2 regions of the Agrobacterium sp. 5Ca50 genome follow, and region 2 is predicted to be linked to the other one. Evidence: riboswitches for the same ligand, from Rfam matches in the RefSeq annotation. Region 2 holds a riboswitch; the other holds the start of a gene.

Region 1 (14,654 bases), on a different replicon from region 2:
CCGGGTAGGGCGAAAGATAGATGTGTATCTTGCTCCAGAACGTTCTGTTGAGGAAAAACAGCAGATAAAGTGCGCCCAGCGCGCTTAATGTTCCGCTGCCAATAACAGGACGAAACATTTCGATCCTGTCGGTTTTCACTGTGAGAAACGCCAATTTGCCACCCGTATTTTCGTTTTGATCATAAACCGGGCAATACTCTCCTTCAGTTTTTGAAGGTCGTGGGATGTGCATTTGCAACCGGCTCTGATGGCTAGATGTCCGGCTTTTCTGACACGAACCTGAATGGCGGTCGTGGGGTGTGTCAGTTGCGTCGAAAATCGCGTAACTTACAGAAATCAATTCCGCTTTTGGTTGTGATGTTGTAGTTCGATATCTGGCTAACAGATCTGCTGCCTTCGGGTGTGGCTTCTTGACAAAGCCCGGATGTTTGTGAAGGTTGCAACTATGAGTGAACTGGCTGATTGGTTATCTGATGCAAGTCCGATCAGTCGGAAGAACGCCGCTGAATCGGTGTTCGAAGATATTCGTTCTGCAATAACGTCTGGACGTCTGTCGGTTGGTGCACGATTACCATCCGAAAGCAGCCTTGCGGTTCGTTACGGGGTTAGCAGGCCGATTGTGCGTGAAGCTTTGCGTTCGCTGCAAACGCTGGGACTAACGCAAACACGTACGGGCAGCGGCACCTTCATTCTCACATCTACACCCAGCACCGAACTGAGTTACGGCAGTTATTCCGCACGAGATCTGATTGAGGCACGCCCCTTTATCGAGGTTCCTGCTGCTGGATGGGCGGCACTGCGCCGGTCTGATGAACAGGCTACGGCTTTGCTGCATCTGTGCGATGCTATGGATCGGCAAACAGATCCCCATAAATGGGTGCTGCTGGACTCTGAATTTCATACGTTGATTGCGGAATCGTCAGGGAATGCGGTTTTTGCTAAGATTGTGACCGATGCGCGGGGCGCTATTTCCCAGCAGTCAGAATTGCTGAACATGATGGCCCATCGCCGGGAAGCGTCCAACATTGAACACCGCCGGATTGCTCAAACAATCCAGGCGGGCAATGAGCAGGACGCAATCAAGGCGATGGAGGCGCATCTTGGTCAGGTCAAGCAGGTTGTGACCAGCATTATGGCTGCGGATCGCTCCCGGCAGTCATAAGATCCTGCAAGTTGGCAAGCCGCTCCGGCTTGAGTGCTTCCAGCAACTGTTCAGCGGTCAGGTAACCGCGGTCGAGTACGATTTCAGGGACGTTGCGTCCTGTGCTGAGCGCCTCGCGCGCAATTTGTGTTGCCGCATAATAGCCGATCAGCGGGTTGAGTGCTGTCGCAAGTCCGATGGACTCTTCCAGACGTAAGGCCATGATCGCTGGATTGGCGACGATGCCCTCAACGCACCGTTCTGCCAGTGTCAGGCAGGCGGCACTCAGGTGACTGATGCTGTCGGAGAGCGACCGCACAATGACAGGCTCAAATGCGTTCAGCTGCAATTGTCCGCCTTCCGCCGCCATCGTAATTGTGATGTCGTTGCCGATGACCGTAAACGCCACCTGATTGACGACTTCCGGAATGACCGGATTGACCTTGCCCGGCATGATGCTTGATCCGGCCTGAACGGCGGGTAGGGTGATTTCTCCGATGCCGGCGCGCGGACCGGAAGACAATAGTCTGAGATCGTTGCAGGTCTTGGACAGTTTGACGGCGATCCGCTTGAGAACGCCGGATAAGTGAACAAAAGCGCCAGGATCCTGCGTCGCCTCGATCAGATCGGCGGCGGTAACGAGCGGGCGTCCGGTCAGTTGGGAAAGATGTTCGCAGGCGCGGGCAGCATAACCAGCGGGCGCATTGAGGCCAGTGCCGATAGCCGTGGCGCCAAGATTGATTTCATGCAGGAGTGCGGCCGATTCAATCAATCTAGCTCTGTCTTCACCAAGCATCACTGCAAAAGTACGGAATTCCTGGCCGAGTGTCATCGGGACGGCATCCTGCAACTGCGTGCGGCCGACCTTCAAAATGCTATGGAATTCAACGGATTTTTTCTCAAATGCCTTCTGAAGCACGCCCATAGAATGAGAAAGGGCATCAATTGCTTCGATTAGGCCGACATTGATTGCCGTTGGATAGGCGTCATTGGTCGACTGACTGAGATTGACGTGATCATTCGGGTGAAGGCGCCCGTAGTCACCCTTTTCATGATTCAGCAGTTCAAGGGCGCGGTTGGCAATCACCTCATTGGCATTCATATTGGTTGAAGTGCCCGCGCCGCCCTGTATTGCATCAACGACAAACTGGTCGTGCAACGCGCCATCACGAATTTCACGGCAGGCTTTGACAATCGCTTCCAGTCGTTCCTGATCCAGCAGACCAAGCTCGTGATTGGCCAGTGCCGCGGCCTCCTTTACGTAGGCAAGGCCACGAATGAGGTATGGGTAATGACCGATCGATGTTCCGGTTATCTGGAAATTTTCAACGGCGCGTGCCGTGTGTACACCCCAATAAACATCTGTCGGAATTTCTTTTGGACCGAGCAAATCGTGCTCCGTACGCGTCGTGACCACATTGTCCTCCTATGGATCGTGACATAATCTGTATAGCTGTAAGACAGATTATGGCTTGTGTATTCCTGTCTGTTGCAAAGGTCAACTGAACAGAATCCTGCTTGACGGCGGGCCCATGCTGCGAATATGAGAAAATATCTGTCATACAGCATTACAGCATGCCAATTGAAATACGGTCCAGCGCAGCCTCCCACGGACGGCAAGGCGACACCGCATTCGCACTCGAAAGTGTAAATCACGATCCATTGCATACAGGGCTCAGAGGGAGGAGCTATGTCAGTCGAAAATCTTCAGAAAACATCCGATGACCGAGCGGTCTTTGCCGAGGAAGACCTCGGATACCATAAGGCGCTGAAACCGCGTCAAATCCAGATGATCGCAATCGGTGGCGCCATCGGCACCGGGCTCTTTCTTGGCGCCGGTGGGCGGCTGGCCATGGCCGGACCGGCGCTGGTATTCGTCTATGCGCTTTGCGGTTTCTTCGCATTTCTGGTGCTGCGTGCACTGGGTGAGCTTATCATGTACCGGCCAAGCTCCGGTTCCTTCGTGTCTTACGCACGCGAGTTCTACGGCGAAAAAATGGCCTTTGCCGTTGGCTGGATGTATTGGCTGAACTGGGCCATGACATCGGTGGCGGACGTTACGGCCGTTGCGCTCTACATGAACTTTTTCAAGCAATATGTTCCGTGGCTTGCCGGCATCGACCAGTGGGTCTTCGCGCTAAGTGCCCTGATCATCGTTCTTGCCATGAATCTTCTTTCAGTAAAGGTGTTTGGTGAGCTGGAATTCTGGTTCAGCCTTATCAAGGTCCTGGCGCTGGCGACATTTCTGGTGGTTGGCGTCTACTTCGTCATCTTTGGGACGCCGATTGAAGGCCACACTGTCGGTTTCAGTTTGATAACGCAGAATGGCGGCTTCTTCCCCAACGGAATATTGCCGGCCTTTGTGATTATTCAAGGTGTTGTCTTTGCCTATGCATCGATCGAGCTCATCGGCACGACTGCTGGTGAAACTGAAGATCCACGCAAGGTCATGCCACGCGCAATCCGCACTGTGGTTATCCGCCTTCTGGTGTTTTATGTCGGTTCAGTTTTGTTGCTTTCGCTGCTGTTACCGTACAGCGCCTATAAGGCGGGTGAGAGCCCATTCGTGACATTCTTCGGTGCTATTGGCATTGAAGGCGCTGATGTCATCATGAACCTCGTGGTTCTGACGGCGGTGCTGTCTTCGCTGAATGCAGGCCTGTATTCCACCGGTCGTATTTTGCACTCCATGGCAATTTCCGGTTCCGCACCGGCGGCACTTGCCAAAATGAATAAGGCCGGCGTTCCCTATGGCGGCATTGCCGTGACGGCTGTCGTGACTGTGATCGGCGTCATTTTGAATGCGATTGTTCCGGCAGCTGCATTTGAAATCGCGCTCAATCTTTCGGCTCTCGGCATTATCTGCGCATGGGGTGTTATCATTCTTTGCCAGCTCAAGCTGTGGCAGCTTTCTCGTCGTGGCCAGTTGGCCCGCCCTGACTTCCGCATGTTTGGCGCGCCATACACAGGCTTTCTCACGCTTATCTTCCTGTTCAGCGTGCTTGTCCTCATGGCCTTTGACTACCCGGCGGGAACATGGACAATTGCTTCCATCTTGATAATCGCTCCGGCGCTTGTCATAGGGTGGTATCTGCTTCGTGACCGAATCCAGCAAATCGCTAGCGAGCACAATCAATCTGACGTTCCAAGCAAGCGGGGCCTGCTGTGAAGTCGCAAAACATTCTTCCTCTGGTGGCGGTAATCGCCACTGGTGGTACGATTGCAAGCAAAAAAAGTGAGGACGGATCGAGCAAGCCGTCCCTCACGGGTGAAAACCTGTTGTCTGTTCTGCCGGATATGCAGGCAAGGCTAAAGCCGGTCGAGCTGATGGCGAAGGATTCGTCCAGCCTGACGCTCGCCGACATGCAAGACATCAGTGATGAAGTCGGCAGGCAGCTGCGTGACCCTGACATCGCTGGTGTTGTCATTCTCCATGGTACGGACGCCATGGAGGAGACTGCTCTTCTGGTGCATCTTCAGCACAAACTGAACAAGCCAGTTATCTTGACCGGTGCGCAGTTTACCGCAGACCATCCTGACGCCGATGGTCCGGCCAATCTGGCAGCGGCGATTGCTCTGGCTGTTGACCCTGCCAATGCAAAGCATGGTGTTCTCCTGGGTTTTGGCGGCAGTGTGTTGTCAGCATGGGGTTTATACAAATATTCGGCTGACGAAGCCGATGCTTTCCGACTTGCGCGGCCTGATATCTGTCCATTGCTGGACACCTTTGAAAAGTCCGTCAGCAATATCCGCGTTGATATCGCTGCGATTTACCCGGGCTGTCATGCTACACATCTCGATGCCAGTCTCATTGCTGGTGTTGACGGCATTGTGCTGGCCGCGCTGGGCTCCGGTAACGCCAACCCGGAAGTGGTACAGGCCGTCAAACGTTGCAGCGACACGGGTATTCCGGTTGTTGTTTCCAGCCGCGTTCCGACCGGTCTACTGGTGCCTGGCTACGGTGGTGGCGGTGGCGGTTATGACATGGGGGCAGCGGGGGCCGTGCATTCCAAAACACTACGGCCCGGTCAGGCAAGAGTTCTGCTTGCCGTTCTGGTTGCCAATGGTGTGACCGCAGAGGTGATCGCCAATTATTTCGGTGATCTGTAACGACCTGCAATAGCGTCCCGCACTGCCAGAAAATGCGGCCTTTGGCCGCTTTTTCTTTTTCATCAATTGAATAGCGCGATCCGCTAAACCATTTTCGTCAGGCAGCTTCCGCTGCATCAATACGTGCCATGCCGCCAACCACATCGGCAAAGTCACGCCACACGGCAGTGGCACCGCCCCGCCATTGATCGAGTGCTTCTGGCTCAAAAACCTGTCCGCCCAAGGATGAGGCTACCTTCATTGACGCTGTTTCATCTTCAACGATCAGCTGGTTGAAGTAGTCGGCGCCAGCAGCCGTCTCCTCCGACAAAACTGTCTTTTCCTCATCCGACAGTCCGCTCCAGAACATACTGGAGAAATACACGACACCGGATGCGCGTATATGTCCGGTCTGTGTCATGCAAGGTACGACCTCGTAAAGTTTGAAACCGGCATAGGCAGATTTCGTCAGATCCATAGCGTCAGCCACGCCAGATGCCAGTGCATTGTAGGTTTCGGTGATAGGGATGCCGACCGGCACCGCGCCAAAAGAGCTCCAGAGTTTTGTATGCAGCGGGCTTTGGATAACCCGGATTTTCTGGCCTGCTATATCCTGCGGTGTGCGGGCCGGTTCTTTTGTCAGAAGATGGCGTGCGCCGTAATCGATAAACCCGCCAACCACAAATTGCTGCTGCAGCAGTTCACCCTTCAGGCTTTGGCCGATATCGCTGTTGACGACACGTCTGAGATGTTCCCCATCGCGAAACAGGAAGGGCAGGTCGAGAAGCTGCAACTGCGGTACCCAGCCCGAGAGGGCCGAGACCGTGGAGAGGCTGGCTTGTACTGAACCAAGCCGCATGCTTTCAGCAACTTCCTTTTCGCCGCCCAGTGCGCCATTTGCAACAATGTTGAAACGGAAGCGGCCCGGCAGGCGCGTTTCCACCTGTCTTGCGATCTGGCGCCAGATCCTGGTTTCAGGTTTGTCCTCTCCCAGCAGTGATGCAACGGTTATTGTCTGGGTCCGGGCGAAGGCCGGTCTCATCAGGACGGCTAGAGGCAGCGTGGCTGTTGCGATGCCGAGGCTTTTCAAAAACATGCGGCGAGAAAATCTATGCACGGAAAGTATCCTTTCAGCGGAAAACAAGCGCGTAGGCGCAAAGAATGGTGAGGGAGACCAAAAGCGCAGTCAGATAGGGGAGAACGGCGCGAAAGAGGGAGGACGCAGGCACTTTCGTCACGCCGCTTACGACAAAAATCAACATGCCGATGGGTGGCGTCAGTCCGTGGATCATCAGGTTCACAACCAGAATGACGCCGAAATGAATGGGATCAATGCCAGCCGCGACCGCCGCAGGCAGGAGGATGGGACCAAACAGCAGAATGGCTGCGCCAATGTCCAGCACCAGACCGGCTGCAAGCAGCACGAGATTGGCCAGGAGCAGCACGGCAAAGGCACTGCCGCCAAGCATGACTACAAAGTCCATGACGTGGCCGGCCACGCCATCGGTTGCGAGCAGGAATGCAAATGTTGCGGCTGTCCCGATCAGTAGCCCAATGGCCGCCGCCTCGGTGGCGGCTTGGCGAAACACACCATAGAGCGTTTTAGCGCCTGTTCTGGCAAAATATGCGAGTGCAAATGTATAGGCCGCAGCGAGAGCGGAGGCTTCCGTTGTGGTGACAATGCCAAAGCGAATGCCAGCGACCACAATAACACCGAGGCCAAAGGCCGGAATGGCTGCAAATGCTGCCTGCCAACGTTCTTTTGCCGGGGCAGGGAGGCGCTTGTTTTTTTCGCGTACGGTCAAATGAATGGCAATTGCCAGACAGCATGCCATGACGCCGCCCGCAAAAAAGCCTCCGACCAGCAATGAACCTATCGAGAGGTTTGTTGCGGCGGCAAGGATGAGAAACGCAATGGATGGCGGGATGACGTTATCCAGCACGGAGGTTGCGGCGATAATGGCGCCTGCCTGTGCAGGTGGATATCCGTGCCGCACCAGCTCCGGCTGGAAGGTCGATGCTCCAAACGCCGCGTTGGCGACCGAAGAACCTGACGCGCCCGAGAAAAGCACGCTGGTCAACAATACGGTTTGCGCCAGACCGGCTTGTTTGTGACCCACCAGTGTCTGGGCAACATGCACCAGCCTTTGTGCAGCCCCAGATGCGCCAAGCAAGCCGCCGGTCAGCAAGAAAAATGGAATGGCCAACAGCAGAAATTTTGACATGCCGGTGACGGTTGTCGAAACAATAGCCTGTTCCGGCAGGGAGCTGCCAAATGAAATGGCCAGATAGGCGGCAACCAGAAATGCATGGGCAAGCGGTGCCGCCAGCAATAAACCTGCCCCTGCGATCAGTGCCAGATAGAGACTGGCCGGAAATGATGTTTCGATAAGAACCAGCGGAACAGCGGTATAGAACATAGTTGCTAAAATTAGTGCAGCAAGGCCTGTCCGCCATTGCCCGGCTGCCAGCCAGCGAAGCAACATCATGATCAACAACAATGCGCCGCCGATGCCGATAAAACCGAAACGAACCCACTCCGGTAGACCAAGCGTCGGTGAGTAGCCGCCAAGCATCGTGCTTATGTTGACAGCGCCAAAGGTCAGCACAAGCGCTGCCATGACACTGATGCTATCAGCCGCAATGCGTGTCAGTGCACGCCCTCTTTCCGGCAACACGCGGACCAGTACATCAAAACGCATTGCCAATGCCCCGGTGACACTGAGCGGGGCAGCAAGCGCGATGAGGGCGATATGCAGCCAGATGCCAAGATCTTCGACGCCGACAATGCCGGTATGGAAAAAATAGCGCATGCCGGCAGTGGCAAGAACAGTGACCAGCATGATGGCAAGGACGACAACAGCAAGTGCGCCGAGCATTGCTTCTATGGCGTCGCTGAGACGCTGCGCAACATGCCTGATGTTATCCTCTCGCCAGACCATATTTACCACCAGCCGTGAAAATGGTGTACGGGTCCGCGACCGTGCCCAATTGAAAGGCCGACACTCGCTTGCAATGCCTTGTGCAGATAATCCTTCGACTGCTCCACCGCATCGGTTAGCGAATATCCTTTGGCGAGATGCGCGGTGATTGCGGCCGCCAGAGTGCATCCGGTACCGTGATCATTTTTGGTGTCGATACGCGGTGCGGAAAAGACTTTGACTTCGTTGCCATCGAGCAGAAGATCTGTGCTGTCAGGACCGTTACCGTGTCCACCCTTGATCAGCACGGCGCGTGCCCCTGCTTTCAGGATGACGTCTGCCTGGCGCGCCATCTCACTCTGGTTTGCAGCGATGGGCAGATCCGTCAACAGCGCTGCTTCTGGCAGATTGGGCGTGACGACGGCTGCAAGCGGGACAAGTTCTTGCTTCAGTGTCTCGATCGCTTCCTGTTGTAAAAGCCGGTCGCCGGAGGTTGCAACCATCACCGGATCGAGAACCACGCCGCGTTTGTAGTGGCGCAGTCGCTCTGCAATGGCCAAAATTGTCTCCGACCGGGACACCATGCCGATCTTGACGGCATCGACATCGAGGTCGGAAAAAATGGCATCCATCTGCGCGACGATTAAGGGTACGGAAATGTCTTCAACAGCCGTCACGCCCCTGGTGTTCTGGGCGGTGATTGCGGTCAGTACACTGGCGGCATAAGTACCAAGCGCTGAAAATGTCTTGATATCAGCCTGAATGCCGGCCCCGCCGCCGCTATCGGAACCTGCAATGGTCAAAGCAATGGCGGTCATGGGTGTTTCTCCGCCAGTGTAGCATCCACTGCGTCACGGAAGCTGCGTGTCGCCTCAGCAATGTCATTGGCTCTGAAAATCGCGGAGATAACCGCGATGCCATCGGCACCGGCCGCGACGACCTCTGGTGTTCTTGCCAAATCGATGCCGGCAATGGCGCCGACCGGTAGTTCGGGTCGCTGCTGACGCAGTGCTGCCCGCAACGCACTGAAACCATCAATGCCGACTGGAAGGTCAGGATTGTTTTTCGATACTGTTTCGAACACGCCGCCAATGCAGACATAGTCGACGGGGGCCGCCGCGGCGCGTGCCGCGTCCTTGGCATTTTTGACGGTAAGTCCGATGATTGCCTCGTTGCCCAAAATGCTGCGTGCCGTCTCTGCATCCATGTCGTCCGCACCCAGATGCACACCATCTGCACCAGCCGCCAGCGCGACATCAACGCGGTCGTTGATGACAAGCGGGACGCCGCTTGTTTTGAGCGCGGCTATAATTTCCTTGGCCCTTTCGATCATCGAACGGGTGGATGCCGTCTTGTCGCGGTATTGAATCAGTGTTGCGCCGTTTTCGGCCGCGATACGGGCGAGTTCCGGCAGCGGGGCGATATCGATCAGGGAGCCATCGACCAACGCGTTCAGGCGATAATCAACCTTCGTCATGTTCTATCCTTGCATGGGAAATGATGTCCTGACGGCCAATGGCCGACAGCATGTCGAGAAATGCCGGCTCGAATGTGCCGGGACCGTTGGCGTAGACCGCGGCCTGCTCTGCAGAAATTCCCGTCACACACAGGGCCGCACTGGCCGCCAGCAGCGCGTCTGGCTCTACCGCTAGGAACGCGGCGATTATGCCGCCGGAAAGGCAGCCTGTTCCGGTCACTTTCGCCATCCATGGATGACCGTTGGAAATACGGACCGATCGATTTGCGAGAGACAAATGGTCTTGCGGACCGGTTTGAATTCGCAAGCTGTTGCCTGTGTCGTCAAACAGCGCCATTTCAGCCGCATTGCCACGGATGATGGTTGGCGAATGTTGCAGAAGGTCCCTTGCAAACGCCAGTCGCGACGGAGAGTAGTCGCAGTGGACGGGGTCAACGATCCAAGGTTTGCCATGCGCATTGGCCACCTGCACAGCAAGCAGGATAACCTTGCGACGCTCCGCATCCAGCGTGCCGAGATTAATGGTCAACGCATCGGCTTTGAGAACAAAACTTTCGATTTCCTCCATCGACGATGTCATCGAAGGAATGGCATCGACCGCCGTAATGCCATCGGCAGTGAATTTCTGCACGACGGTGTTCATCAGGCAATGGACGCGAGGGCGGCTTTGCCGCACCCGCTCGAGCACATCGGCTGCCTTTTCAGCTGATATTGTATGGGCCGTGCTCATTGCAATTCCACCGCAAGGTCTTCAACGGCAGGCGCCTGTTTCACCAGTTCCATGTCCTGCATGAACTGGCCGAAACGTTCGTAACGAGCGCGATCCAGTGCCGAGGGACGTTTGGCAAAACGCGGCAGGGTGTCGATGAATGCCTGGTGGTTCAGGTCGTCATTGAGGCTGGGGTAGGCTTTGATGAACAGTTCCCAAGCTTCCTGCGGGTGGTTTGTGATGAAGATCGAGGCTTGTTCGACGGCATCAAGGAAACGCGGCAAGCGAGTGTCCGAGACCAGGTCCTTGTTGGTGATGAAGATCAGTTCGTCATAAGCGGGAACACCATGCTCCTCAGGGAAAAAGGAGTAACCTTCGTGACCTGCGAGCTTCATCTGGGTCAGTTCAAAATTGCGGAAGCCGCCAAGTGTCGCATCGACCTTGCCGCTGATCAGCGAAGGTGACAGCGAGAAGTTGACGTTGATAAGCTCAACATCGTCACGGCTGACACCTTCCTTCTCAAGCATGCGCTTCAGCATGGCATCTTCGAAACCGGATACAGAAAAACCGATCTTTTTGCCCTTCAGGTCCTTCAGGCTTTTGATCGGCCCATCAGCCAGAACCGTCACGGTGTTAAGCGGTGTCTCGACAAGTGTTCCAAACCGCAGGATCGGCAAACCGGCAGCGTTGTCGAGATAGAGGTTTGGTTGATAATGCACGCCAATGTCGGCCTGTTTGACGGCGACCAGACGCGGAACGGAAGATGGATCGGCTGGTGGTACCAGCTCGACTTCCAACCCTTCAGCTTTGAAGATGCCGCGTTCAGCGGCGATGACCATCGGCGCGTGATCGGGATTGACGAACCACTCCAGCATCACCGTCAGCTTGTCGGCGGCATGTGTCACGGATGCGGGAAGGATCGTCGCAAGTGCGATAGAAAGAGAAAGGGCAAGTTTCTTCATCAGGCGTGTTTCCTTGAGGAATTAAGAAATGGCAGAGAATGTTCAGTCTCGACCGCCCATGGGGTGAGCCCTCTGGTGACGCGGTCCATAAAAAGGCGAGAAAGCACGGTCAGAACCGCAAGAATGGCCATGGCTGCAAAAACCGTATCGGTTTGCATACGGGCATTGGCCTGCACCATGACGAAACCAAGCCCTGAGGACGCGCCGACCCATTCGCCGATGACGGCACCAAGGGGTGCGAGCGGCGCTGCGACCCGCAGGCCCGAAATCAGCCCCGGCAGGGCGAGGGGCACCCGTAACCGCAGCAGGATCTGCCAGTGTGTTGCCTGTGTGAGCGCTGCGGCATCCAGAATTGCTCTTTCCGTGCGTTGCAGGCCGTCATTGAAGGCCGAGGCGACAGGAAAGAAGATGATCAGCGTCGTCATCGCTACTTTCGAGGCCATGCCGAAGCCGAGCCACAGCACGAGGATGGGAGCAAGGACAAACACGGGAAATGCCTGCAGGATCAGCATGGTTGGCCAGACCAGCTTTCCAACTCTCGGAAATGCTGCTGTTGCGAAAGCTGTCCCAACGCCAAACCCAGTGCCCAATACAAGGCCAACCACCATTTCAGTCAGGGTGATCAGGCTGTTTTCGAGCAAGTAGGATGGCTGCCGTGACAGCGCCGAAACGACGTCATAGGGCGAGGGTAGAATATAATGCGCAGGGGCAAACAGCCACGTGCCAACCTGCCAGCCAACGACCAGCAACAGCACGCCGCAAACGGCGGATGAGACACGCATTTGGGTTTATATGAAACGATAAACCAAATGAGGGCGATGGCCGCGAACGGCACCTATAGCAATCTTGAATGTCATCTACGATCTCCAGACTTGTGACAATCACGGAGATCCAGGCAAGCGGAGAAGAGAAAAGGGGGCTTTATGCCGCTGTTTCCGTTCCTACGCCGGTACGACCCGGATCAGGTTCAAGGGTCCGGCTCACCGCCATCTCAGCATCGTAGGATGCCCCCCTCGGAATAGGTGCAAATTGTCGCGTTTTTGCCCCGCTGTCAATGAGATTGACACATCTATATGAAAACTGTCGAACATACTGTTTTTAAGGCGTTTTTTTATAACGTTCGGCCCGGTTTTGACCGATAGCTATACAAGTTTTTAATCAATTTCTTTCTATAACGGTGTCGAACGACACCTTCCGGGGCTGCATGACGCTTGTTGTTTGAGCTTTTAGTCGAAGCATAGTTTTCCCACAAAAATCGATGTCGGAATGCCGCAGCCCTGCGGTACAGTATTCCGTTTGTCCTTTCGTTCTAGGAAGTCCAACATGTTGAAAAACCTCAGCATCAAGTGGAAGATACTTTCCACCTTGTTCATGCTCGGCTTGGTTTCGTTTGGTGGTTTTACATTCATTACCGCCAAGTTCAGTGATGCAAACTCCAGCTACCTTGGCTTCATCGACAAGGAAGCAACCTCCGCCATGATGAGCGCCCGTGCCGCTTCCGGTATCTGGACGTCGGTTGTCTGGGCCGAACGCATGCTGCAAATGGATGCTCAGCATCCTGGCCTGCCGGAGATGCGTGAACGCTTCGCCTCCAACTTCAAGCTTGCCAAGGACCGTCTGGCCGCCGTGCCGGCGTCGGTTCCGAGCCGCAAGGACGATATCGAGAAGTTGCTGGCTTCGACCAACGAACTGCAGACCATGTATGAAAAAATGCTGCAGCTGCATTTCGGCGGCAATGGCGCAGAACTGCCAGCCATGCAGTCAAAGCTGGAAACACTGCTAAAGCAGGTTTCGGATCAGGCCGGTGCCAACAACACCGCACTGTCGCAGCTTTTGGACAATGGCAGCAAGTCGCTTTCCGCATCGATCGGCTCGACGATTACACAGAGCTTCATCTTTATGTGTGTTGGCTTGGTGGCGGCCGTTTGTTTTGCGATTTACGTCGCTCACGCCGGTATCACTGCACCGATGGTTCGTTTGCGCGAACGCATGCAGACACTGGCCAGTGGCGATGTGAAGTCTGAAATTGACGGCCTGGACCGCAAGGACGAAATTGGCAACATGGCGGCCGCCGTGGCCGTGTTCCGCGACAACGCCATTGAACGTGGTCGCCTGTCCCGTCAAGCTGATGAAGATCGCGTCAGCACCGAGAATGAGCGCGCTGAACGCGAGCAGCAGAAGGTCCTGGAAGCCGCAGAAATTCAGAAAGCCGTCGATACGCTGGGTGCCGCGCTTGGCAAACTGGCTGATGGCGATCTGGCTGCGCGTATTGCACATCCATTTAACGGCCAACTGGACACACTGCGTCAGAACTTCAACCATTCAGCAGAAAAGCTTGATCTGGCGATGCAGAGCGTTGGTACAAATGCCCGCGCCATCGATGCTGGTGCTAATGAAATCCGCTCCTCGGCTGACGACCTTTCCCGCCGCACAGAGCAGCAGGCTGCTTCTGTTGAAGAGACAGCCGCCGCTCTGGAAGAAATCACCACGACGGTCAAAGATTCCGCCAAGCGCGCAGAAGAGGCACGCCACCTGGTTTCCCGTACCCGTCAGGAAGCAGAAAAGTCTGGTGAAGTGGTGCGTGAAGCCGTCACCGCCATGGAGCAGATCGAAAAATCCTCCAGCGAAATCGGTAACATCATCGGTGTTATCGATGACATCGCCTTCCAGACCAACCTGCTTGCTCTGAACGCGGGTGTCGAAGCGGCGCGCGCCGGTGAAGCTGGTAAGGGTTTTGCTGTTGTGGCGCAGGAAGTTCGTGAACTTGCCCAGCGTTCCGCGAATGCCGCAAAGGAAATCAAGTCGTTGATCACTGCCTCGACATCGCATGTCGAAACCGGGGTTCACCTTGTCGACCAGACAGGCAAGGCGCTGGACGCGATCGTTTCTCAGGTTCAGGAAATCAACCAGCATGTTCACGCGATTGCTGAGGCAACCCGCGAACAGTCGGTTGGTCTTCAGGAAATCAACACCGCCGTCAACACCATGGATCAGGGCACGCAACAGAACGCTGCCATGGTCGAAGAAACAACGGCGGCAAGCCATGGTCTTGCAACGGAAGCCACGTCCCTCAACTCGCTGCTCGGCCAGTTCAGACTGACAGGCACCGGCGGTATGGCTGGTTTCGCAAGGCCTGCTGCTCCTCGCGCCGCCGCTTCGGTTTCGCGACCTGCTGCACCGGCACCGGTGGCAGCATCGACAAAGTCCAGGCCGATTGCTTCTCCAGCACGTGCACTGGGCAATAAGTTGGCGAGCGCCTTCGGTGGCGGTTCATCTGCCGCTGCGACTACAGCCAAGGAAGCGGACTGGACAGAATTCTGAGCCTCCAAGATTTTTGAGAATGAAAAATGCCGTT
Region 2 (14,654 bases):
ATGTGCTGAGAAAGTTTGGCGATGCCGATGGAACTGGCCATACCTCTCGCGGTGTTGTGATCGCAACCGGTCCCGGCGCACTGGTAACAGCCCCCGCAGACGGGTATGTTGTTTTTGCTGGAGAATTCCGCAGTTATGGCCGAATGATTATTCTCAATGCAGGTGACGGGTACCATCTGGTACTGACCGGAATGGATGCGATAAGAACCCGCCAGGGTATGTTCGTGTTTTCAGGTGAACCCATTGCTTCCATGGGAGCAAAAAGAGTGGCCAGTGCAGCAGCATTGGCGCTGGAAACTGATAGGCCAACGCTTTACATAGAATTCAGAAAAGACGGTGTGCCGGTTGATTCCCAACCTTGGTGGACCGCAAAAAATACCGGAAGGGCGCACAATGATTCGTAAGGTTTCGCTTCTGCTCATCGGTGGACTCATGGGTGCCACGGCGATGAGTGTCATTTATTCTGCGAGCATCCCGGCGCAGGCCGCTGGGCCGTCTACCTATAAGGAATTGTCGATTTTCGGCGACGTATTCGAGCGCGTACGTGCACAATATGTAACGCCACCGGATGACAAGAAGCTGGTTGAGAACGCCATCAATGGCATGCTCAGCTCTCTTGATCCGCATTCAAGCTTCCTCAATGCGCAGGATGCTACCGATATGCGTAGCCAGACCAAGGGTGAGTTTGGTGGCCTCGGTATCGAAGTGACCATGGAAAATGAACTGGTCAAGGTTATCACACCAATCGATGATACGCCTGCCTCCAAAGCTGGCATTTTGGCCGGCGACTTCATTTCGGAAATCGATGGTCAGCCGGTTCGAGGTCTCAAGCTCGAGCAGGCCGTTGAAAAGATGCGCGGTGAGGTCAAGACACCTATCAAGCTGACGATCATTCGTCAGGGTGCTGACAAGCCGCTTGATATCACCGTTATGCGCGACATCATTGCCGTACGTGCCGTCAAGTCGCGTGTTGAAGGTGACAATGTTGGTTATTTGCGTGTGATCTCATTCACTGAGAAGACCTATGACGATCTCGAAGCCGCGATCAAAAAAATCAAGGCCGAGGTACCTGCTGACAAGTTGAAGGGTTATGTTCTCGACCTTCGCCTCAACCCGGGCGGCCTGCTTGATCAGGCGATCAACGTATCGGATGCCTTCCTTGAAAGAGGTGAAGTGGTTTCGACCCGCGGCCGTAACCCGGAAGAAACCCGTCGCTTCAACGCAACCGCGGGCGATCTGACGGACGGCAAGCCGGTTATCGTTCTGGTGAACGGTGGTTCGGCGTCTGCTTCGGAAATCGTTGCCGGTGCTCTGCAGGATCTGCGTCGTGCCACCGTTGTCGGCACTCGCTCGTTCGGCAAGGGCTCTGTCCAGACGATCATCCCGCTGGGTGAAACCGGTGCGCTTCGTTTGACCACGGCGCTCTATTACACGCCATCTGGCAAGTCCATTCAGGGCACAGGTATCGAACCTGATATCAAGGTCGACCAGCCGCTGCCGCCAGAGCTTCAGGGCCGCATTCGCTCCGAAGGTGAATCCAGCCTGCCGGGTCACATCCAGGGCCAGAGCGAAACGGACGAAGGTTCGGGTTCTGCTGCTTATGTGCCGCCGGAAGCCAAGGACGACATTCAGCTGAACTACGCGCTTGATCTGCTGCGCGGCGACAAGACCGACCCGTCTTTCCCGCCAAACCCTGAAAAAGCTGTCGTAACCAAGCAGTAATAAGGGGCGCCGGTTTTCCGGCGCTTCCTACCCCTGCATACAACAATCGGGATAGGCCGCGTTTTGGTATCTGAACTGCGCAAACCCTTGGGGCAAGATCGTAAGGAAAGCGCCGGCAAAAGCCGGCGTTTTTCTGTTGCTGCTCTTGCCGGTACCGTTGCGCTATGCGCGGTTCTGGGATTGTCTGTTTACACAGTGATTGCTCCTGACAATCTGGCAAAACCCGGCCTCGATCCACAATCATCGCCTGACGTTGCGCAGGCGGAAACAACTCCGTCGCCTCAAACCAAAACGGAAAAAGAAACGGCTGGACTTCCCGTCAGCAGTGGCCGGTCCGGCGCAAATATACGTCAGGACACCACGGAAGACGGCAATGTCGTATCGGTGTTTTCACCCCGCCCCCGGGATGGTGACGGTCCGGTTTTGATGACCGGTCAGACTTATGGTCAGAACCCGCGCATGGCCACCATGCCGAACGAGGATCTGCTGGAGGATTCGGCATTTGGCAAATTGCCGAAAACCGGAGCTGATGGTTTGCGTTCGCTGGAACAATATGCCCGTCCCTGGTCTGGCGCGCGTGGTACACGTATTGCCATTGTGATTGGTGGACTTGGCCTTAGTCAGACCGGCACCCAGAACGCTATCAGAACATTGCCACCGGAAATCACGCTTGCCTTTGCAGCCAGCGGCAACAGCTTGCAGCGCTGGATGCAGGAGGCGCGGCGTGAGGGGCATGAAATTCTGCTGCAGGTACCTTTTGAACCGTTCGGTTATCCCGGTAACAATCCCGGTCCTGATACCTTACTGGTTGGTGACAGCCAGAAGATCAATATGGAGCGCCTACACCGTTCCATGGCCAAGATCACCAACTATACCGGTGTGATGAATTACCTTGGCGGCCGCTACATGGCCGATGCCAAGATGCTGGAACCTGTTTTGCGTGACGTCAGCGAGCGCGGGCTGCTGTTCCTTGATGATGGTTCTTCGGCGCAATCCCAGACCGGCGCGGTCGCCAAAGCTTTGGCAATGCCGCACGCGTTTGGCGATATACAGATCGACGAACAGGTGAACCGTTCATCCATCATGACACGGCTTGATGATCTTGAACGTCTGGCGCGTCGCAACGGCTCGGCGATTGGCGTTGCCTCGGCCTTTGATGAGAGCATTACCGCGGTGTCCGACTGGGTCTCCGAAGCGACATCACGCGGCATTGAGATCGTTGCGGTTTCGGCGCTTGTTTCTGACAGGCCGGGACAGTAAAGATCGCTGCTGCGGCTATCGTATGCCGTTTTCCGTGAGGACTGTTCATGACAATCAAGCCTGAAGATTTGCCTTACCGTCCCTGCGCTGGGATTATGGTGTTGAATGCGCAAGGGCTGGTTTGGGCCGGACGACGTATCCCTGAAAAGAACTCGGAATATGATGGCTCCGAGCAGCTGTGGCAAATGCCTCAGGGCGGCATCGATGATGGCGAAAAGCCGTTGAACGCCGCTATTCGCGAGCTTTATGAAGAAACCGGCATGCGTAGCATCACACTGCTCGCAGAAGCGCGCGACTGGATACATTACGACCTGCCACCTCATCTTCTTGGCATTGGCCTTAAAGGAAAATTCCGTGGGCAGGCGCAGCGCTGGTTTGCTTTCCGTTTTGACGGCGACGAAAGCGAGATCGAGATCAACCCGCCACCAACCGGCAATTATCCGGAATTCGATGCCTGGAGCTGGAAGCCGATGGAAAGCCTGCCGGACCTTATCGTGCCGTTCAAACGCGGTGTTTACGAGCAGGTTATCGCCGAATTCCGGCACCTCTCTCCGCAGGCCTGATTTAACCGGATCGTTTTAAAAGCCGCATGTTTCAAGCCAATTTGTTTCTTGTCTTTGCGGCTTGAAATGTGACATTTTCACCGCTCCCGCCACAGGAGAAAGACATGTTTTTCAGACGTACGCTGCTTGCCGGCATCATGGCCGCAATTGTTGCCCCTTTCACGGGTTTTGCTGCCGATCTTCCCGACCTTAAAGGGCGTACGGTGGTAGTGGTTACGGAAAATGCTTACCCGCCGCTGCAGTTTGTCGATCCTAAGTCTGGCAAGGCTATCGGCTGGGAATATGATGCGGTTGCCGAGCTTGCCAAGCGTTTGAACTTCAAGGTCGAATATCAGAACATCTCCTGGGACGCGATGATCCAGGCGGTTTCGGATGGCCAATATGACATCGGCATGACCGGCATCAGCATCAAGGATGACCGCAAGGAAAAGGTCGACTTCTCCGACCCCTACATGCGCTCGGAAATGTTCATGTTGGTGCGTGCTGATGAAAACCGCTTCGCCGATGCCAAGAGCTTTGCTGCCTTCGAAAAAGGCCTTGTTGGTGCGCAGGCTGGAACAACCCCATTTTACACCGCCGTTTATGATGTTCTCGACGGCAACGAGCAGAACCCGCGTATCAAGCTGCTGGAAACCTTCGGTGCAAGCGTACAGGCGCTCAAGACCGGCGACGTTGATCTGGTCCTGACCGATGGAGTTGCCGGCAATGGTCACGTAGCCGCGTCCAACGGCACCTTGAAGCTGATTGGTGCGCCTTTGGGCGGCGATGATTTCGGCTTCATCTTCAAAAAGGGCTCGGACCTCGTCGCACCGATCAATGCAGGTATCGCGGCCCTTAAGGCAGACGGCACCATTGCCGCGCTCGATAAGAAGTGGTTCCTCGATTACAAGCTTGGCGAATGAGTGAAATCATCGCCTGCATGCTGATTTCCGTTTATCGGAAATTGTCACGATGAGTTTTATCAAACACAGCACCACGGAGAAAGACTTTCCGTGGTGGCTTGTTGCATTGGTCGTGATCGGTGCTGGACTAGCGGTAACAATCATTGCCACCGACCTTTACGCGCAGGTTTTTTCCACCGTTGTCAAAGGCATCGGTATCACCATTTTCGTGACGCTCGCAGCTTTTTTTCTTGCTGTTGTGTTTGGTCTCGGCATTGCACTACTCGGTCTGTCTCACAATGTGGTGCTGCGGCAGATTGCGCGCTTTTACATTGAAGTTATCCGCGGCATCCCCATCCTGGTCTTGCTGTTCTATATTGCTTTTGTCGGGGCGCCGGGGCTTGTCAGTCTCTACAACTGGGTGACTACGCCGCTTGTGTCGGCAGGCTGGTTGGAGCCGGTTCTGGTGCGTGACTTCTCGCTGGTCTGGCGGGCGATTATCGCGCTTACGATTGGTTACGCATCTTTTCTCGCGGAAATTTTTCGCGCTGGTATTCAGTCCGTTGACGAAGGACAGATTGAGGCCGCAAAGGCTCTTGGGCTTAATCGTTACCAACGGTTTCGGCTGATCATTCTGCCGCAGGCGGTCAGGACGGTTTTTCCGCCACTTTCCAACGACTTTGTATCGATGGTGAAGGACAGTTCGTTGGTGTCGGTGCTTGGCGTTGCCGACATAACCCAGATGGCCAAGGTCTACGCAGCTGGCTCGTTTCGTTTCTTCGAAACCTACTCGATCGTCGCCTATATCTACCTGATCCTCACGGTTGGTTTGTCGCTTGTTCTCAGGCGTATTGAAAAGGCCATGCGGCGGGCTCCGGCTGGATAAGGCGAGCCCCCGTGTTCCTGCGTGTGATTGATATTGAAGCGCAGGCAGCAATCTGCTAATGAAATGGCCATGGGATCGAAATTCGGATGTCTCGCGCAAAATATTTTCGTGCTGCAGGATCATAAGCGTCTGCCGGCACGTTTCTTCGCGCGCTTGTCCGGGGCGCTCAACAGCCGACTTACGCTCGCCTGATAGCCCTTCAAGGCTGTCAGCCTTTTTGCGAAGCCCATTTCCCTTTTTCAATATCCGATGGATAAAGCCATGAGCGCACCCCGCACCCTTTATGATAAAATCTGGGATGATCACGTCGTTAATAGTGATCCCAACGGAACCTGTCTTCTCTACATCGACCGTCACCTTGTTCACGAGGTGACGTCGCCGCAGGCCTTTGAAGGTCTGCGTATGGCGGGTCGTCCCGTTCATTCGCCAACCCGCACACTGGCCGTGGTCGACCACAATGTTCCAACCACTGCTGACCGTCTTGAAGGCATTAAGAACGAAGAAAGCCGTATTCAGGTTGAAGCGCTGGCACAAAATGCCAAGGAATTCGGTGTTGAATATTATTCCGAGCGCGACAAACGTCAGGGTATCGTTCACATCGTCGGTCCTGAACAGGGCTTTACCCTGCCCGGCATGACGATTGTGTGCGGTGACAGCCATACATCGACGCATGGCGCGTTTGGCGCCTTGGCGCACGGTATCGGCACTTCGGAAGTGGAACACGTTCTGGCGACCCAGACGCTGATCCAGAAGAAGGCCAAGAACATGCTGGTGCGTGTCGATGGCAAGGTGCCGGAAGGCGTAACAGCCAAGGATATCATCCTCGCCATCATCGGTGAAATCGGCACAGCCGGTGGTACCGGTCACGTGATTGAATTTGCAGGCGAAGCCATTCAGTCTCTGTCAATGGAAGGCCGTATGACGGTCTGCAACATGACAATCGAAGGCGGCGCACGTGCGGGCCTGATTGCTCCGGACGAAACGACCTTCGAGTATATCAAGGGCAAGCCACGTGCACCGCAGGGTGAAACGCTGGAACAGGCAATTTCCTACTGGAAGACTCTGAAGTCTGACGAAGGCGCACATTACGACAAGATCGTTGTTCTCGATGGCGCCAATCTACCGCCGATCGTTTCCTGGGGTTCGTCACCGGAAGACGTTGTTTCGGTTCAGGGCACCGTTCCAAACCCGGATGATATCGCTGACGAAAACAAGCGTAACTCCAAGTGGCGTGCGCTCGAATATATGGGCCTGCAGCCGGGCACCAAAATGACTGACGTCGCCATTGACCGGGTGTTCATCGGTTCGTGCACCAATGGACGTATCGAAGATCTACGGGCTGCTGCGGTGATGGTCGATGGTCGCAAGGTTGCACCAACCGTCTCGGCTATGATTGTTCCCGGCTCCGGTCTAGTAAAGGAACAGGCGGAAGCCGAAGGTCTCGACAAGATCTTCCTCGACGCCGGTTTCGAATGGCGCGAACCTGGCTGTTCGATGTGTCTTGCGATGAATGATGATCGCCTGCAGCCGGGTGAGCGTTGTGCGTCGACCTCGAACCGTAACTTCGAGGGACGTCAGGGCTACAAGAGCCGTACGCACCTTGTGTCGCCTGCCATGGCCGCTGCTGCTGCCATCGCTGGCCACTTCGTTGACGTGCGCGAGTGGAAATAAGATTTAAGACTGCCGAATAAGACAAAGCCCTCAGGAAACGAAATTTCCTGAGGGCTTTTTGTTCGGATAGAAGGCGTAATTCGCCGGTTATTCCGCGATGATCTTCACGCGCTGTCCGGGCTGCAACACTGCACCGGCGCCCATCGCATTGATCATCTTGAACAGATCCAGTTTGCGGTCCGTGCCCATCATGCGCGCCGCCATGGTGGCTATGGTTTCGCCTGGCTTTGCCGTTACCACGCGCACGCGCAATGGCTTGAGTGAGGCGATTTCTGCGCTGGTCATCTGCCGGAAGCTGGTACGCAAGACGTTCGCGACCGTATCAAGCTGTGGATTGCCCTTCGGTACAGCTGTCAGGAAGCGGAAAATCTGCTGACCCTGCCTGATGACAGTAACGTCGAAATCCCATTTTTCAGCTGTGGCGCGGGCAGTTGCTGCCTCGAGACCGTTGACCTGCGTTTTGCGCACGGTATTCGGCAGAAGGCCGGCCACCCAGCCGCTGGTCAGGTAATTGGCAAGATCGGTCTGCTTGGCATCTGCCACACCATCAAAACGGATGGCCATTTCGCCTGGGCCGGTTGCAAGAACGGCTTCAACCTTGTTGTCGATTTGGAAACCCTCCGGCACATCGAAACGAATGCCAAGGCTGCCATGCAGGAATGTCTGGCCACGTACATAGCCTTCTTGCGGGCTGTCGCCATAAAGCAGGCCGTCAATGCCGTTCAGATACCATTCGCGGCCACGATCTCCGACGCTGCCTTCCTGCCCGAAGGCGCGAGCATGGCGACGTGCCAGCTCAACGCGCTGTGGCGCATTGGGATGGCTGGAAAGGAAGTCGAGGCTCTGGTCGCTATCCGGCTCAACGGATGTGTAACGGGCATAAGCGGCCATGGAATCGAGGAAGCGCGCAGCGGCATAGGGGTCATAACCCGCCTCACCCAGCATGCGTACACCAATGACGTCGGCCTGCAACTCCTGCTGGCGAGAAAATGCTGCCAATCGCAGCTTGCCGCGCGCCAATGCCTGTTTTCCAGCCAGATCACTGGACAGCACTTCCGCCACAACACGGCTGGCAATCACCTCAGCCTCTTCTCGGCGCTGGCGTTCAATGCCGTGGTTGGCAGTGACGTGGGCCATTTCGTGCGACAGAACGGCGGCAACTTCCGACGCGTCGTTGGCGAGCGCCAACAGTCCGCGTGTCACATAAAGATAGCCACCGGGCAGCGCGAATGCGTTGATCGCCGGGGAATTGAGAATGGTAATGCGGTAGGATTGCTGCGGATTTTCCGAAACGGCCGTCAGTGCACCGGTAATGCGGGCAACCAGCCGTTCGGTTTTTTCATCGCGGTATTCACCGCCATAACTTGCAACAATACGCGGGTGTTCGCGTGCTCCCATTTGGGCACGCGGGTCATTTTTCTGAACTTCTTCAACAGTCTGCGGGTTGTCCGACGGGCGAACACTTGCCTGGTAGGATTGGCTGAACAGCGACTGGCATGCACTGAGCGTCATCGCAGCAATTGTCAGGCCGGCAACAGAGCGCACAAGTTTGCCATAACGCTGCGCGCGCGGATCAGATGTCCTTGCCGGCCTTGCTATTATGGAAATCGTCATCTTGTCAGTCAGTTCCTATGCCCCTGATGTTACGCACTGCTAGTTTATTGTGCGAATACTGTCCATCAATGGACACAAATTGTCACGCCTTGTGGTGTGCTATTATCGATGACGAATCTTTTCAATATTCTTGACCATCTTGCATGGCTCATCAGGCAACCAAAGTAAATTAGCAAATAGACGATCAAATAAACTCAATCCCCTGTTGAAGCCGTACTAAGCCGATTGCCACTTGCCCGCGTCGAAATTGTGGCGAACGGCGTGTGCCGCAGCTATCCGTTCAGGAACGTACGAATTTGGGGGATGTTCCCGTTCTCGGAAAAAATCTCCGGTGTGCCCTGGAACAGGATTTTCCCCTTATCCATGAACACGACATGTTTGGCCAACTGTTGTACTTCCTCGGGTTTGTGGGTGACCAGCAATACAGTGTTGCCGGTTTCCTGATGCAAACTGGACAGCAATTCAGCCATCCCGGCGCGCAAACCGGGATCAAGAGCGGCAAAGGGCTCATCCAGCAACAGAACCGAGCGGTGGCGCACCAGAGCCCGTGCCATGGCAACGCGTTGCCGTTCTCCACCCGACAGATTTGGCGGCAGACGCTTTTCAAAGCCCGCAAGACCGACACGCTGCAGGGCATTTGAAACGGACTGCCGCTCTTGCGCGGAAAGTTTCAGCGAAGGATTGATGCCGAGCGCTATATTGGTGAACACATCAAGGTGCGAAAACAGGTTGTTGTCCTGAAAGATCACCGAGACCGGTCGCTCGGCCGGGGCTAGGTGTGTGACGACCTGCCCGTCAATCATGATGGTGCCGGCATCTGCTGTTTCAAAACCAGCGACCAGATTCAACAGGGTTGATTTCCCTGAGCCGGATGGGCCGGTAATTGCCGTGATCTTGCCCTGCGGCAAGTGGCAATCAAAGGAAAACTCCTGCGATCCAAGTTTCAGCGCTACATCATTAAAACGAATGCCGGAAGGAGCGGTTTCAGTCATTGGTTTTGCTCCTTGCGGGTTTGTGCGGTGCCTGCGCCACCCATGGCCAATATCAGGCAGATCACACCCAGGATCAGCGCATAACCATCGGCGTCATTGGTACGATAGCTGCCCATATTGCTGTAAACCAGCCAAGGCAGCGTGATAAAGTTCTGCGAGCCGAACAGGGCGATTGCGCCGAGATCGCCAAGCGACAGCGCCATTGCAAAGCTGAAGGCCGTTGCCAGGGGTCTACGCAGGATTGGCCAATGGATGTAACGCAATCTGGCAAAACCATGCATGCCGAGACTGGCTGACAGTCTTGCTGTTCGTGCCTGGTGGGTCTGGAACGCCGGTTCAAGTACCCGCATAACGAAGGGAAGCGCCATCAGCATGTTGATGCAGGCAACCAGCGCCGGTGCAAACAGCGTGATGTCACCAAGCGGCCGTAACAGCAGGAACCAGCCACTCCCCAGCACCACTGGTGGCACCAGCAGCACCATGGATGCGCCACCGGACATCGTGGAGGCCATAAGACGTAGTGTCAGGTTTGCCTTGCGGTTGCCACGGATCGTCGAGCGCGCGTTGATGAGGGCGACGGAAATGCCAATGGCAATACTGGCTGAAACCAGCGCAATGGACAGGCTGGTTCCGGCTGCCTGCCAGAACACATCGGCCGCCAACAGGCGCGATAAGTTGGCGGTGGAGCCGGATATGGCGATACTGAGTAAGGGTGCCATCATAAAAACCACAGCGGCGATAATTAGAATACCGTCGCGCAGCCGTACCTGAAGCCGTTTTCCATCATAGCGCTGGATTGCTCGGCCGTGGCTCAAACCCTCGTCGTCAGGTCTGGGCAGCCAGCCTAATAAGGCGAGCAACAACCCGGTCATGACGATTTGCAGAGTAGCAAGTGCAATGGCGCGTGGAGGATCGAAATCAAAGCGCAGCGATTGATAGATCGCCACTTCAAGCGTTGTCGCCGCAGGCCCGCCGCCCAACATTAGCACAAGGGTGAAACTGGTGGCGCAGAGCATAAAAATCAGCCCGGCGACACCGGGAACCAGTTTTATCAGCGCCTGCCATTCAATGAACCGGAAAATGGACCAGGAGGGCATGCCAAGGCTTGCCGCCATACGCCAATATTCACCGGGAATACGCTCCAGCCCGGCCAGTAGCAAACGGGTGGCAAGCGGCAGGTTAAAGAAGACATGTGCCAGCAGAATTCCTGACAGGCCGTAAATGCTGAAAGGTTGTTCAACACCGAGTGATGTCAGTGTGGTGTTCAGGAAGCCCTGTCTTCCCCAGATGGCAATAAGGCCAAGCGCACCGACGATAACCGGTAGCCCCATGGGAACGGCCATAAGGCGGATAATCCAGATACGACCGGGAAACGCAGTTTGTCTTGCCAAAGCCAGTGCGACAGGCAGCGCAAAAAGGATCGATAGTCCGGTCGATAACGTTGCTTGATAGAGGGTGAAGCGCAGGATACGCCAGGTGTAGGTACCGAACAGCTCATCGCTTGCAGCACCTGCATCAAAAGACAGAAGGGCAAATGTGCCAAGGCCAATGAATGCGAGAACAGCGGCAAAAGCCGCCATTCCCGTGCCTATCGATTGCCGTTGTTCGGCCTTTGAAATCATGGCGCTGGCCCGAATTTCCGATTTGCAAAGGTTAGATGCTCATGGCTGTCAGCCACTCATCAATCCATGCCTTGCGGTTCTTGGCCACCTCCTCAGGTGACATCAGGAATGTCTTGGTCGGTACAACAAGTTTGGAAAACGCCTCTGGCAGCGGTGCGCTGGTTGCCGCAGCCGGCATCATCCAGTTATTTTCCGGTATGGCGTCTTGGAAACCTGGTGTCAGCATGAAGGAGAGGAATGACTTGGCAAGGTCTTTCTCCGGAGCATTTTTCAATAGGCCGGCCACCTCGATCTGAATGTAATGACCTTCCGAGAAACTGGCTGCCTGATAGCGGTCGGTGTTTTCTGCGACCATGTGGTAGGCAGGTGAGGTCGTGTAGGACAGCACCATTGGCACTTCTCCCTTGGTGAACAGGCCATAGGCTTCAGACCAGCCCGGCGTGACCGTCAAAATACGGTTCTTGAGCTTTGCCCAGGCTTCCGGTGCCTGATCACCATAAACGGACTTCACCCACAGGAGCAGGCCAAGGCCGGGAGTAGAGGTGCGCGGGTCCTGAATGGCAATCTTCTGGGAAGGATCACCTTCGACCAGATCCTTCAGGCTCTGTGGCGGGTTCTTGATGGTCTGGGTGTCATAGATGATGGCGAAGTGGCCGTAGTCGTAGGGAACAAAGATATCATCCTTGAAGTCGCCTGGAATCCTGGCAGCTGACGTATCGATGCCGCTTGCCTCGAACAGGCCGGTTTCCTTGGCTTCAGCAACAAGGTTGGTGTCGAGCCCCAGAACGACATCGGCGTGGGATGTTTCACCTTCCATCTTGAGGCGCGTCAAAAGCGCAACGCCATCGGCAACACCGACAAAATTGACAGTGCACTGGCAATTTTTCTCAAATGCTTCCTTGACCTTGGGGCCAGGACCCCACTCGGACACGAAGCTTTCATAGGTGTAGACCGTCAGTGCCTTGTCGGCTGCAAATGCTGCGCCGGGCACGGCAAATGCCGCAAGCACCAGTGCCTTGGCAATCAGGGAATTGTTCAAAATGCTGCGCATCCGCGCCTCCTCTTTCATATGTTGAACGGGAATAGGGCGCTGATAATGAGCCGTCTAATCCCTCCGCCGGTGTTAACCGGATCAGGTTCTTCGGGTTGGCGGAAGCCTCTCAGCCTTGTCGGTAAAGACAAAGCACCCCGTTAGAGCAAGGCAAGATGTAATCTTACTGTCATCAATTGGCAAGATAGCCAGCCATGGCAACAGTCGGGTGTCAAATCCGATGGTTTCAGGATTGCCCGGTCATATGGACCAGTTCCCAGACATGGCCGTCGGGATCCTGAAAACTTCCGGCATACATGAAGCCATGATCCTGAATCGGTTTCCATTCGCGGCCGCCGGATGACAATGCTGTCGCAATCATCCTGTCGATGTCTTCGCGGCTTTCTGCCGTCAGGCAGGTCAACACTTCGGTCGTGCGGGTGGCGTCGGCAATATCGCCGTTGATGAAATCACGGAAACGTTCTTCCTGGAGCAACATGACGAAGATGTTCTGCTCCACGATCATGCAGAGCGTTCTCTCGTCCGAATATTCGGGATTGAAGCTGAAGCCGAGTGCGGTGAAGAAAGCTTTTGTCGTTTCGATATTGCGAACAGGCAGATTGACGAAAATCATACGCATTTTCTGAACTCCTCCATCTTTGCCAAGGAAAACGTAAAATCGCTTCCCTGTCAAAGACGGATGAAGAACAGAGGTTCCGATATGGTGGAAGGAATTTAGCCTTCCAGTTCCTCGCGCAGCATTTCAAGCTCCAACCACTCTTCTTCCATAGTGACCAGCTTGTGTCGCAGCTTTTCCATTTCGTCGGCAAGCTTGCCAAAAGCTGCGGGGTCTTTGGTGAAGAGGTTGGGATCGGCCATCTTTTCTTCGCGCTTGGCGATTTCGATCTGGGCCTTTTCCATTTCCTTGGGCAGGTTCTCCAGAGCGAACTTCTGCTTGAAGGACAATTTACCCTTGGCCTTTGGTGCATCATCCGACGCAGTTGAAGAGGAGGTGCTTCTTGCCTTTTCCTGCTTTTCCGCCTTGCGCTTTTCCTCGGCCGCGCCCTTGCGCTGCGCCATCATGTCGGAATAACCGCCGGCATATTCGATCCAGCGGCCATCTGGCGCATCGGGATTGGCCGGCGCAATGGTCGAGGTCACTGTTCTGTCGAGGAAGTCGCGGTCGTGGCTGACGAGAATGACGGTGCCGACAAATCCGGCGACCACTTCCTGCAACAGATCAAGCGTCTCAATATCGAGGTCGTTGGTGGGTTCGTCGAGAATGAGGAGGTTGGTGGGGCGGGCGAGAATACGCGCCAGCATCAAACGAGCACGTTCACCACCGGAGAGATTCCTGATCGGTGTGCGGGCCTGTTCCGGCTGGAACAGAAAATCCTTCATATAGCCGGTCACGTGCTTCAGTTCGCCATTGACCAGCAGGTTTTCACCACGTCCGTCGGTCAGATAGTGCGCTAGCGTGTCATTCGGGTTCAGTTCTTCACGCTTCTGATCGAGCGTGGCGATGTCGAGATTGGTGCCAAGTTTGACCGTGCCGCTATCTGGTTGCAGCTGTCCGGTCAGCATTTTCAAAAGCGTGGTCTTGCCTGCTCCGTTTGGCCCAACCAGACCAATACAGTCGCCACGATGCACGCGCAGTGAGAAGGGTGCCACGATGGTGCGATCACCATAGGACTTGGTAATGCTGTCGGCCTCGATCACCAGTTTGCCGGATTCACGGGTATCGACAGCTGTGGTCTGCACGGAACCTTGCGGTCCCTTGTGGCCACGATGTTGAGCGCGCATCGCCTGAAGTTCGCCGACGCGGCGCATATTGCGTTTGCGACGGGCGGTTACACCATAGCGCATCCAGTGTTCTTCGCGCTCAATCGCCTTGCCGAGTTTGTGCTGCTCGAGTTCTTCCTCTTCCAGCACCTTGTCGCGCCATTCCTCGAAATGGGCAAAGCCGCGGCTGAGGCGACGCGAAGTACCGCGATCAAGCCATACAGTGGAGTTGGAAACTTTTTCAAGGAACCGACGGTCGTGCGAAATGAGGACCAGTGCGCTGCGGCTTTTCTGCAGTTCATCTTCCAGCCATTCGATTGTCGGCAGATCCAGATGGTTGGTCGGCTCGTCCAGCATCAGGATGTCGGGTTCAGGTGCCATGACGCGAGCAAGCGCCGCACGACGGGCTTCACCACCGGACAGGCTTTTGGGGTCTTCCTGTCCCGTCAGGCCAAGGTGGTTAAGCAGATATGTCACCCGATAGGGATCATCGCCCGGTCCAAGCCCTTCTTCGGCATAGGCCTGTACGGTATCGTAACCGCTGAAATCCGGTGCCTGCTCAAGATAACGGATGGTCGAGGAGGGGTGACGGAAAACCTCGCCCGATTGCGCTTCGACCAGGCCGGCGGCA

What was found. A riboswitch is a leader RNA that binds a small molecule or an ion and turns the genes downstream of it on or off. The one in region 2 is predicted to bind thiamine pyrophosphate.
Region 1: another riboswitch for thiamine pyrophosphate. It lies ahead of ACZ5FM_RS21310 (ABC transporter permease); the one in region 2 lies ahead of thiB (thiamine ABC transporter substrate binding subunit).

The regions. Positions count from the first base shown of each region.
Region 1 covers NZ_AP026439.1:817,819-832,472, forward strand. The annotation lists gene ACZ5FM_RS21255 (phosphoethanolamine transferase) at 1-118, opposite strand, end outside; gene ACZ5FM_RS21260 (FadR/GntR family transcriptional regulator) at 446-1,162, shown strand; gene ACZ5FM_RS21265 (aspartate ammonia-lyase) at 1,131-2,558, opposite strand; gene ACZ5FM_RS21270 (amino acid permease) at 2,832-4,310, shown strand; gene ACZ5FM_RS21275 (asparaginase) at 4,307-5,251, shown strand; gene ACZ5FM_RS21280 (TRAP transporter substrate-binding protein) at 5,349-6,347, opposite strand; gene ACZ5FM_RS21285 (TRAP transporter large permease) at 6,361-8,172, opposite strand; gene thiD (bifunctional hydroxymethylpyrimidine kinase/phosphomethylpyrimidine kinase) at 8,175-8,969, opposite strand; gene thiE (thiamine phosphate synthase) at 8,966-9,628, opposite strand; gene ACZ5FM_RS21300 (hydroxyethylthiazole kinase) at 9,615-10,358, opposite strand; gene ACZ5FM_RS21305 (ABC transporter substrate-binding protein) at 10,355-11,299, opposite strand; gene ACZ5FM_RS21310 (ABC transporter permease) at 11,299-12,081, opposite strand; TPP riboswitch at 12,221-12,323, opposite strand; gene ACZ5FM_RS21315 (methyl-accepting chemotaxis protein) at 12,623-14,620, shown strand.
Region 2 covers NZ_AP026438.1:3,347,045-3,361,698, reverse strand. The annotation lists gene ACZ5FM_RS16125 (murein hydrolase activator EnvC family protein) at 1-404, shown strand, start outside; gene ACZ5FM_RS16120 (S41 family peptidase) at 394-1,722, shown strand; gene ACZ5FM_RS16115 (divergent polysaccharide deacetylase family protein) at 1,786-2,982, shown strand; gene ACZ5FM_RS16110 (RNA pyrophosphohydrolase) at 3,030-3,545, shown strand; gene ACZ5FM_RS16105 (transporter substrate-binding domain-containing protein) at 3,650-4,447, shown strand; gene ACZ5FM_RS16100 (amino acid ABC transporter permease) at 4,497-5,312, shown strand; gene leuC (3-isopropylmalate dehydratase large subunit) at 5,574-6,983, shown strand; gene ACZ5FM_RS16090 (M48 family metalloprotease) at 7,071-8,597, opposite strand; gene thiQ (thiamine ABC transporter ATP-binding protein) at 8,870-9,589, opposite strand; gene thiP (thiamine/thiamine pyrophosphate ABC transporter permease ThiP) at 9,586-11,211, opposite strand; gene thiB (thiamine ABC transporter substrate binding subunit) at 11,243-12,262, opposite strand; TPP riboswitch at 12,304-12,412, opposite strand; gene ACZ5FM_RS16070 (VOC family protein) at 12,489-12,881, opposite strand; gene ACZ5FM_RS16065 (ABC-F family ATP-binding cassette domain-containing protein) at 12,977-14,654, opposite strand, start outside.